3 regions of the Paenibacillus motobuensis genome follow, and region 3 is predicted to be linked to each of the others. Evidence: predicted binding sites of a transcription regulator. Region 3 holds the regulator's gene; each other region holds the start of a gene.
What was found. The regulator Rex, encoded in region 3, represses fermentation and respiration genes when NADH is low (regulators of the CRP and FNR family bind a similar motif). The targets are predictions, from matches to a motif close to TTGTGAAATATTTCACAA.
Positions count from the first base shown of each region.

Region 1: a site for Rex is predicted at 1,450-1,467, ahead of ABD014_RS00740 (FAD:protein FMN transferase). Genes of this name have one in related genera too.
Region 2: a site for Rex is predicted at 1,322-1,339, ahead of adhE (bifunctional acetaldehyde-CoA/alcohol dehydrogenase). Genes of this name have one in related genera too.

Region 1 is NZ_BAAACX010000002.1:156,207-159,413, forward strand. It holds gene ABD014_RS00725 (energy-coupling factor transporter ATPase) at 1-320, opposite strand, end outside; gene ABD014_RS00730 (Gx transporter family protein) at 386-931, opposite strand; gene ABD014_RS00735 (NusG domain II-containing protein) at 915-1,304, opposite strand; gene ABD014_RS00740 (FAD:protein FMN transferase) at 1,534-2,616, shown strand; gene ABD014_RS00745 (DJ-1/PfpI family protein) at 2,935-3,207, opposite strand, start outside.
Region 2 is NZ_BAAACX010000016.1:33,645-36,851, forward strand. It holds gene ABD014_RS17985 (NAD(P)/FAD-dependent oxidoreductase) at 1-139, shown strand, start outside; gene ABD014_RS17990 (Crp/Fnr family transcriptional regulator) at 299-1,015, opposite strand; gene adhE (bifunctional acetaldehyde-CoA/alcohol dehydrogenase) at 1,474-3,207, shown strand, end outside.
Region 3 is NZ_BAAACX010000016.1:201,875-205,081, forward strand. It holds gene dinG (ATP-dependent DNA helicase DinG) at 1-1,026, shown strand, start outside; gene ABD014_RS18885 (redox-sensing transcriptional repressor Rex) at 1,060-1,710, shown strand; gene ABD014_RS18890 (amidohydrolase) at 1,700-2,998, shown strand; gene ABD014_RS18895 (cell wall elongation regulator TseB-like domain-containing protein) at 3,037-3,207, shown strand, end outside.

The DNA of each region.
Region 1 (3,207 bases), on a different contig from region 3:
CCGAAGGCGATATCTTCCTCCACCGTCGCACCGATAAACTGATTATCCGGGTTCTGGAATACCATCCCTATTTTTGGCCTGATGTGCGCAATCGTATCCTGGTTCAACTCAGTGCCTTCCACATAAATCTTGCCAGTGTTTGCGGCCAGCAGCCCTCCAAGCAATTTCGCCAGAGTCGATTTCCCACTGCCATTGGCTCCAACCAGAGTCACCCAGCTTCCAGCTGCAATTCGCAGATCGATATCACTCAGAATCTGCTGCTGCGGATGATAGGCAAAGGACACCTGCTGCAATTCATAAGCCAGTATTGTGTCTCTCATTTCTCTCTTCTCCTTTTCAGCCTTCTCATAGCAATCAGCGCCAAGCATCTGACCAACCATAGCCGCTATGCTAGAAATCCTTCGAACAAGGACAACTTCGATAAGGAAGGAACCAGATATCTAACGGCAATACCTACTGCAATCCCTGTAAGTACCCCCATAATCAGCAGCATCGGCAAATAGTAGAATATTTTCGTCGTGTTGAAATAAATACAAGCAGCGGTTAGCTGCCCGATATTATGGGCGATCCCGCCGACGATGCTAATACCGATGAAGCTAAGCTTATCGCGCCCAATCAGCAATAAGAACCACATCGCCACAAAGCTGAACAAAGCCCCCATGATACTAAATAAGAAGCTTGAGAACGTGCCGAAGATAAAGGCGGTCAGCAAAGTCTTAAGCAACACCATCATCATGGCATCCCGAGCTCGTAAGAAATAGAGACAGGTCAACACCATAATATTTGCAAGTCCCAGCTTAGCGCCAGGTACACCCATATTGAGGGGAATCAAGGATTCAACCATGCTTAACACGACAGCCACCGCAGCGAAGATAGCGACGATCACTGTTCTTTTAAGCGCGATATTAGACTGCTCATTTAACCGTTGCATCGATACCATCCTCCTCTGATGGGCCTTCGATCTCGACCATCAGTTTATGCGGAAGACAGATAATCGTACCTCCCGTCCGATCTACAAATCCGAAGGAAAGACATACTTTATCGGGGCAATCCGCATCAATCATTTCAATACCGTAATCATGAACTTTCAAAATATTAAGCCCATGTTCATTTTCCACTTCAATGGTCTGCTCTTCTTGAGTAAGAGTTACCTCTTTAAATAATTTCCCATCCACCGTAATTTTAGCAGTCCGAAGTTCGTTGTGATTTTTTTCACTTGCATCTCGATCAAACCATCGTGGAATAATAAAGGCCAATGCAATAATTACAACTAATCCGATCAGCAGAAGATCTCCGCGTTTCATGTGCAACTCCTTATTTCCTTATTTTTTGATAATATAAATCTTAGATGAACTCATTATACATGTAACTTTCATCACAGAAGTGTGATAAATGTCTCATCCCTTGTCTTTTCACAAAATAATCATTTAAAATTGAAGATATTTTTAATTGTGAAAATTTGTACTTTTAGTACCGTTCCATTTCTGCTACAATCAAGGACGATAAATGACAGGCAGAAAAGAGGTTAATCCGATGTATATGAAGAAAGCCGCTATTTTACTGGTAACGATGTCTCTCGCCGGTTCCCTGCTGGCTGGCTGTGGAAATTCGGGAAACAGCTCAGCTCCCGGCTCCAGCAGCGAGGCACAGAATAAAACCGTTGAACCTATGAAGGAAACCTACTTTATCTTTGATACGGTAGTAAATATCAAGATTTATGATCATCGGGCTACCAAGAAAAATCTCGATGAAATCGGAGATCTGCTGAAACAGATCGATAATCAGATCAGCAGAAATAACGAGAACAGCGAAATATACAAGGTTAACGCGAATGCTGGTATTGCTCCAGTCCAAGTGTCCAAGGAAACTTTCGATCTTGTCGCCTATGCTGTCGATTATGCCAAGCGTTCGGAAGGATTGCTGGACCCAACGATCGGCAGGCTTGTCGGCCTGTGGAACATCGGCCATGAAGGCGCCCATGTCCCTTCTCCCGAAGACATCGCCGCCATGCAGAAGCTGTGCGACTATCATAAGCTGGAGCTGAATGAAGCCAAGCATGAGCTGTACCTGACGGAAAAAGGCATGGACATCGACCTTGGTTCCTATGGTAAAGGCTACGCCGCTGACCGCGTATACGACTATTTGGCGGATCAAGGCTTCAATAGTGCGATTATCGACCTTGGCGGTAACGTCTTTGCCATGGGGCAGAAGCCTGGCGGCAAAGATTGGAACATCGGCATCCAAGATCCCGATCAGGAGCGCGGTAAACCAATTGGCACCGTTCCTGTGAATGATAAGACTGTCGTTACCGCAGGGATATACGAGCGTTATTTCATCGAAGACGGCAAAATGTATCCGCATATCCTTAATCCCAAGACAGGCTACCCTGTCGATAACAACATCAGCAGCGTTACAATCATTACCGACCGCTCGACCGATGCTGACACGATGGACACTGCGCTGGTTCTCATGGGCGTAGAAAAAGGACTGAAGTTTGCCGAGAGCATTCCCAACACAGAGGTTCTGTTCATTACCAAAGACAAGAAGCTGTATGCTTCACCCGGATTTAAAAAGCTGTTGAACAAGACAAATGATAGCTACACGTACGCTAACTAAACCAAATAGCTTACTTCAGCCACTATCTGATTATACACTATCCCGGCGGTACTTCTATACTGCCGGGAATTTTATATTTGTCTGCCTTTCCGCTGAACCGTTTTGCTTATGATTTCCGTTCAAATCGCAGTGCCATACTTTGCAGTACTATATAGGTAAGGAAATTAAGAAATAGGATATACAGAGGATAGAGCAGCGCAGCTAATATGACTAGCAATCCCATCACAGGTGGCGGGGTCTCCCCTAGATCCGTAATCGGGAACAGACTCGTAATCACATATATAAACTATTACCTATGATGAAAGTTCACCATTCTTTTTAATGGGTGAATTCAATTGTCTTAGCTGTTCTTTCAGCGGCACGTCTTCCCATTAATTGCTCAACAAGATATAACGCCATATTAATTCCTGAGGAAACTCCACCGCAAGTGATCAGATTGCCATCATGTACAACTTTTCTATCTGATACGACTCGAATATCAGGGTACTTTTGTTGCATCAACTTTAACGCTAAATGATGGGTTGTTGCCTCTTTTCCATCTAACAAACCTGTTTCTCCTAAAATATATGCTCCCGTACAAACCGAACATAT
Region 2 (3,207 bases), 170 kb from region 3:
GAGAATTTGGGCAGCAGGTACAGTAGCTGGTGTCAGCGTTCATACGATTATTACCGCTGGCGATGGGGCTAAGGTCGCGATTGAGATTATTAGCGAATTGAACGGTGAACGTTATGTTGACCATGACATTTTAAAATAAAATGAACTTTTGCAGAAGAGGCCTTCATTATTTTGAAGGCCTTTTCTTTTTTGTCTTTCATATGATTGTGATCTCATGAGCCGGGTGTATGAATACAAAAAACCTTCATCTTCCTGATGGGGGAAGATGAAGGTTAAGGGGATGGTGCCGAACCGATCGTCAGATCCGGCAAATTTCATTTGGACAGAGTTCACAGTGGCACATGTCCTGCAGCATAACAAGGTCTTTAATGACGATCATGCCGTTCACATATTCGAGCGCGTCTTTCTTGCGCAGATCGCTCAGCATACGGTTGACGCTCTCGCGGGTAGCACCGATCATGTTGGACAAGTCTGTATGTGTGATTTTCTTGTTAATGAGAATGGAATCGCCATAGGGCTCACCGTAAGTATTGCTAAGACGGATCAGAGTAGAGGTGAGCGCACCAGGTTTGCCGTACATCATCAAGTCACGGAATTTAGTCTGGGTTAGTCGGTGATGGATTCCCATCCATTTCATGAAATCGATTGAAAAATCGCAATGCTGACAAATCATGATCTCCAGATCCTTCTGCTCGATTACACCGACCTCGCTGTCTTCGATCACTTCAGCGGTGAAGCTGTGCTTCATACTAAAGAAAGGATCGGCCTGTCCGACCATATCGCCGCGACCATACATATATAGAATAAGTTCTTTACCTTCATCGGTAGATTTGGTTAATTTTACTCGCCCGCGCTTAATGTAGAATAGCTTATCGGAAAGATCGCCTTCCCAGAAAAGATGCGTTCCCTCGGGATAAGATTTATCCTTCATCGTAACAAGAAGCCTGTTGAAGTTTTGCTCGGAGAAACAACTTGTATTGCCGCGGGGCATGGTGGTATTTACGCTTTCACTCATCATCGATTTCCCCTTTTATACGAATTTGTTCTAAATTTTCTGAAAATTTTAAATTATTTTAAATTAATTATATAACGATTATTTGATTTTGGGTCGCCTCTAATACGTCTAAAAGTGTCTAATTTTTAACATTGTGACTAATTTCACTTTGGAAGCGTTATCCAATTGCAAATATGTTCGCTAAACGTGAAACTTAGTTTGTTAAATTGCTTAAAGTTTGGAACCCAAGCAAAATGGAATATAATATATGTAAGAACATGATGAAAATATACACCCAAAGCTGAAAGTTTTCAACTATTTTAAACTATGTGAAAAAATTCACTATACAAATGAAAATCGATATGCTATGATCAAACCATAAAGAGAAGCACAAAGCTTCCAAAGGATGAACCTACAAGTGAAATATTTCACGAACTCTAAAGACAGGTGCATCCATTAAACTTAGGAGGATGAGAGAGATGGCCGTTAAAAATGAAGTTGCGACCAAGGTTCAACAGCCAACTGCGCAAGAGTATGTTCAGACGTTGATTGACAAAGCAAACAAAGCACAAGAAGCTTTCATGGGAATGGATCAAGAGCAAATTGATTCCATCGTACAGGCAATGGCGCTTGCTGGTCTAGACAAACATATGTACTTGGCGAAGATGGCCGTAGAAGAAACCGGCCGCGGCGTGTACGAGGACAAGATCATTAAGAACATGTTCGCTACGGAATACATCTACCACAGCATCAAGTATGATAAGACGGTTGGTGTTATTGAAGACAATGAATATGATAGCTTTCAGAAAATCGCCGAGCCGGTCGGTATCATCATGGGGATCACTCCAGTAACCAACCCGACATCGACGACGATCTTCAAAGCCCTTATCGCGATCAAGACCCGTAACCCGATTATTTTCGGATTCCATCCATCCGCTCAACGCTGCAGTGCTGAAGCAGCCCAAATCTTGCTTGATGCGGCGATTAAACATGGCGCACCTGCCGATTGCATTCAATGGATCGAGAATCCATCCATGGATCGTACGAATGCACTGATGAATCATAACGACATTGCCTGCATCTTGGCCACTGGCGGTTCTGCAATGGTTAAGGCAGCGTACAGCTGCGGCAAACCAGCTTTGGGTGTAGGACCTGGTAACGTTCCATGCTTCATCGAGAAGAGTGCAGACATCGATCAAGCCGTAAATGACCTCATCCTATCTAAGACATTCGACAACGGCATGATTTGTGCTTCTGAACAAGCGGTTATTATCGAAGAACCGATCTTCGATCAAGTAAAGAAGAAAATGATAGCTAACGGATGCTATTTTGTAAATAAAGAAGAAGCTGGTAAATTGACCAAGGGAGCAATTAATGCGGATAAATGTGCCGTGAATCCGGCGATCGTAGGTCAATCTGCTGTAAAAATTGCTGAAATGTGCGGTATCGATGTACCTGCAGGAACTAAAATTCTCGTGGCAGAAATTGATGGTGTAGGTCCTAAATTCCCATTGTCTGCTGAGAAGCTTAGCCCAGTGCTGGCCTGCTACAAGGTGAAGAATGCAGAGCAAGGCATCAACCTCGCACTTGAAGTTGTATCGTTCGGCGGAATGGGTCACTCCTCGGTCATCCATTCGAATAATGATGAAGTAATCAAGAAGTACTCCGACCGTATGCCTACATGCCGGATCCTGGTTAACCAGCCATCTTCGCAAGGCGGTATCGGCGATATCTATAATACGAACCTGCCATCGTTGACACTGGGCTGCGGCTCGTATGGACGCAACTCGACATCGTCGAACGTAACAGCCGTCAATCTGATCAACGTGAAAAGGGTGAATCATCGTACCGTGAATATGCAATGGTTCAAAGTACCGAACAAGATTTATTTTGAAAAGGGATCTACTCAATATCTTGCCAAAATGCCTGACATCAGCCGCGTGTTGATCGTGACAGACCCAATGATGGTTAAACTGGGATATGTAGAGAGAGTGGAGCATTATCTCCGTCAACGCCAAACGCCGGTTGCGATTGAAGTCTTCTCGGATGTAGAGCCGGATCCATCGACAACTACGGTTGAACGCGGAACTGAGCTGATGAACAAATTCCAGCCGGACTGCATTATCGCACTTGGTGGCGGTTCGCCGATGGACGCTGCGAAAGGGATGTGGTTGTTCTACGAATATCCGGATACAAGCTTCCACAACTTGAAG
Region 3 (3,207 bases):
CAGGATGATTACGGCGCAGAGAGCTTGATTACGGATATCAGCGGACTGCTCAAGGATTTGGCCAATGAACGTGAGACACTCCGTTTCTTCATGAAGCTTGAGGATGAGAATACGGTATATTGGCTTGAAGCCAATGGGAATTATCGCAATCGTTCATTGCAGATTTTTGCTGTACCGATTGATGTCAGCGCTCAATTGAAGGCATATTTCTTCGATAAGAAGAAGAGTGTAGTTATGACTTCGGCGACATTGACCGTTGATAAATCGTTTCAATATGTGATTGAACAGCTCGGTCTTCAGGAAGCAGCTAGTGAAGACCTCTTGATGACTGCGATGCTGCCCTCTCCTTTCAATTACCGGGAGCAAGCATTAGTGCTCATACCGCGGGACTTCCCGAGCGTTAAGGGCAGCGTAGGCGATGATTATTTTATCGAGACCTTGGTGAAGTCTTTGGCGGATACAGCTATTGCTACCAAGGGACGGATGCTTGTTCTATTCACATCCTATCGGATGTTGCGGCAAGTATATGACCCATTAAAAGAGCGGCTGGTCGATGAAGGGATTACCGTCATTGGACAAGGGATGGATAGCGGCAGCAGAACGAAGCTGACCCGTCGTTTTCAAGGGCAGCAAGCATCGGTACTGCTCGGGACAAGCAGCTTCTGGGAAGGCGTAGATATTCCTGGCGAAGCATTGACGAGCCTGGCGATTGTCCGCCTGCCGTTCCAGCCGCCGAATCACCCGCTGGTTGAGGCTAAGAGTGAAAGACTTCAGAGAGAGAAGAAGAACCCCTTCATGAAGCTGTCGGTACCTCAGGCGGTCATTCGCTTCAAGCAAGGGTTTGGGCGTCTAGTTCGTTCTTCCGCGGATCGAGGAATTGTCGTTGTATACGATACTCGCATCTTGGAATCTTATTATGGCAAATACTTTTTATATTCATTACCGGGACCGAAGATGGAACATATGACACTTACGCAGATGGTTCCTCGGATCTCAGAATGGTTAAACGATGACGAAGAGTCGTAATTTCTTCGAAATGCACCTGTAGGGGGAAAATATATGAAATCAGAAAAAATTTCAGATGCGGTTGTGCGCAGATTGCCTGTATACTTGCGGTTTCTTAATGAATTAAGCCATCGCGAGGTCTTGACGGTTTCTTCCCAGGAGCTCGGACAGAAGCTGGATCTAAATCCAGCTCAAATCCGCAAAGATCTCGCTTATTTCGGCGATTTTGGTCGGAAGGGGATCGGGTATGACGTCTCATACTTGATCGAGAAAATACGGCAAATTCTAAATTTAGACCAGCAGATTAATGTAGCTCTTGTCGGAGCCGGTAATTTGGGGCAAGCCTTGTCCAATTACAATACTTATGTGAAGGATAATATGCGGATTATCGCAGTCTTTGACGCCAACCCGGACAAGATCGGCAAGAAGATCAAAGACATTACGATTCAGCCGATCGAGGAGTTGGAACAGACTGTAAGAGATAAGCATATTCAGATCGGGATTATTACGGTACCTGATGTGGAGGCGCAGCGCGTTGCCGACCAGCTCGTTGCCGCAGGTATAGGGGCGATTCTGAACTTTGCGCCTACAATCATCAAGGTTCCTTCTGACGTGCGTATCCATGCGGCAGATTTCACAACAGACCTTATTAGTCTTGCTTATTATTTGCAGAGCGGAAAGGAATTACCGGAAGATGAGTCGTAAATGGTTGATTAAGAATGGTACATTCGCAGTACTGGACGGGAAAAATCCGATCGTCCATGGTTATATGCTGATCGAAGGAGATACGATCTCTTATATCGGCGAGGAGCGCCCAGAGGGCGTAGAAGGTGCGGAGACATATGATGGCAAAGGCCTGCTCTTCATGCCGGGCCTCGTCAATTCACACGGGCATACGGCGATGTCATTGCTGCGTGGTTATGGAGACGATATGGTCCTGCAGGAATGGCTGGAGCAGAAGATGTGGCCGATGGAGGCAAAATTTACTCCTGAGGATGTATATTGGGGTGCTTCTTTATCTGTCCTGGAAATGGTCAAAGGTGGAACTACGACCTTCCTAGATATGTATGATCATATGGATCAAGTGGGTAAGGTTGTTGAGGAATCGGGCATCCGAGGTGTTCTAACACGCGGTGTGATCGGCCTCTGTCCACCTGAACTACAGGATCAGAAGCTGGCCGAAGCGATCCGCATTGCTCGTGATTGGCACGGCAAGGCTGAAGGACGGATTACAACAATGATGTCGCCGCATGCTCCGTACACATGCCCGCCGGACTATATTGAGAAGTTTGTGCAGGCAGCGCATGATCTTAATTTGCCATTACACACACATATGTCCGAGACAAAAGCGGAGGTCCAGCAAAATGTTGACCAGTATGGCGTTCGTCCTGTTCAACATCTGCTTAATCTGGGCTTCTTTACTCGTCCATCTTTGGTAGCTCATGCGGTGCATCTGACCGATGAAGAGATTGAGATTCTTGCCGCCCATAAGGTGGCAATCTCTCATAACCCGGGCAGTAACCTCAAGCTGGCTAGCGGGGTAGCGCGGGTACCGGAGCTGCTGAAAGCAGGCGTTACGGTGTCGCTAGGTACAGATGGCCCAGCGAGCAACAATAATCTCGACATGTTCGAGGAGATCAGGCTGGCCGCTCTGATCCATAAAGGGGTGTCCGGCGATCCAACGGCCGTACCTGCCCTTGAAGCCCTTCGTATGGGAACAGAGTATGGGGCGAAATCGCTCTACTTGAACAATACGGGCAAATTGGCAGCTGGAATGAAGGCCGACATGATCGCCGTAAACACTGACCAAGCTCACTTCTTGCCGCGGACTGATTATATCTCTCATATCGTCTATTCAGCAGGCCCTAAGGACGTAGCGCATGTATGGGTCGATGGCAAGCAGATTGTCCGTCATGGTGAATGTCTGACGCTGGATGAGGAGCGCATTCGTTATGAGGCGCAAACGGCTTTTGAAGGACTTCTCGGCCGGTAAGGTGAGAATTAGAACTCTAACTGGGAAGGAAGAGAAGGTTGAAGAATAGAACCAAATGGATTCTGCTCTCCATTGTGATCCTGCTGATCATCTTCTTTGGCCTTTACCGCTTCTATTTATATATTCAAGAGGATATTTGGCAGGGAGAGAATGCGGCGGTAGCACTGGCCAGACAAGAGACCGGACTTGTTGAATCGGAAAAGGTGTGG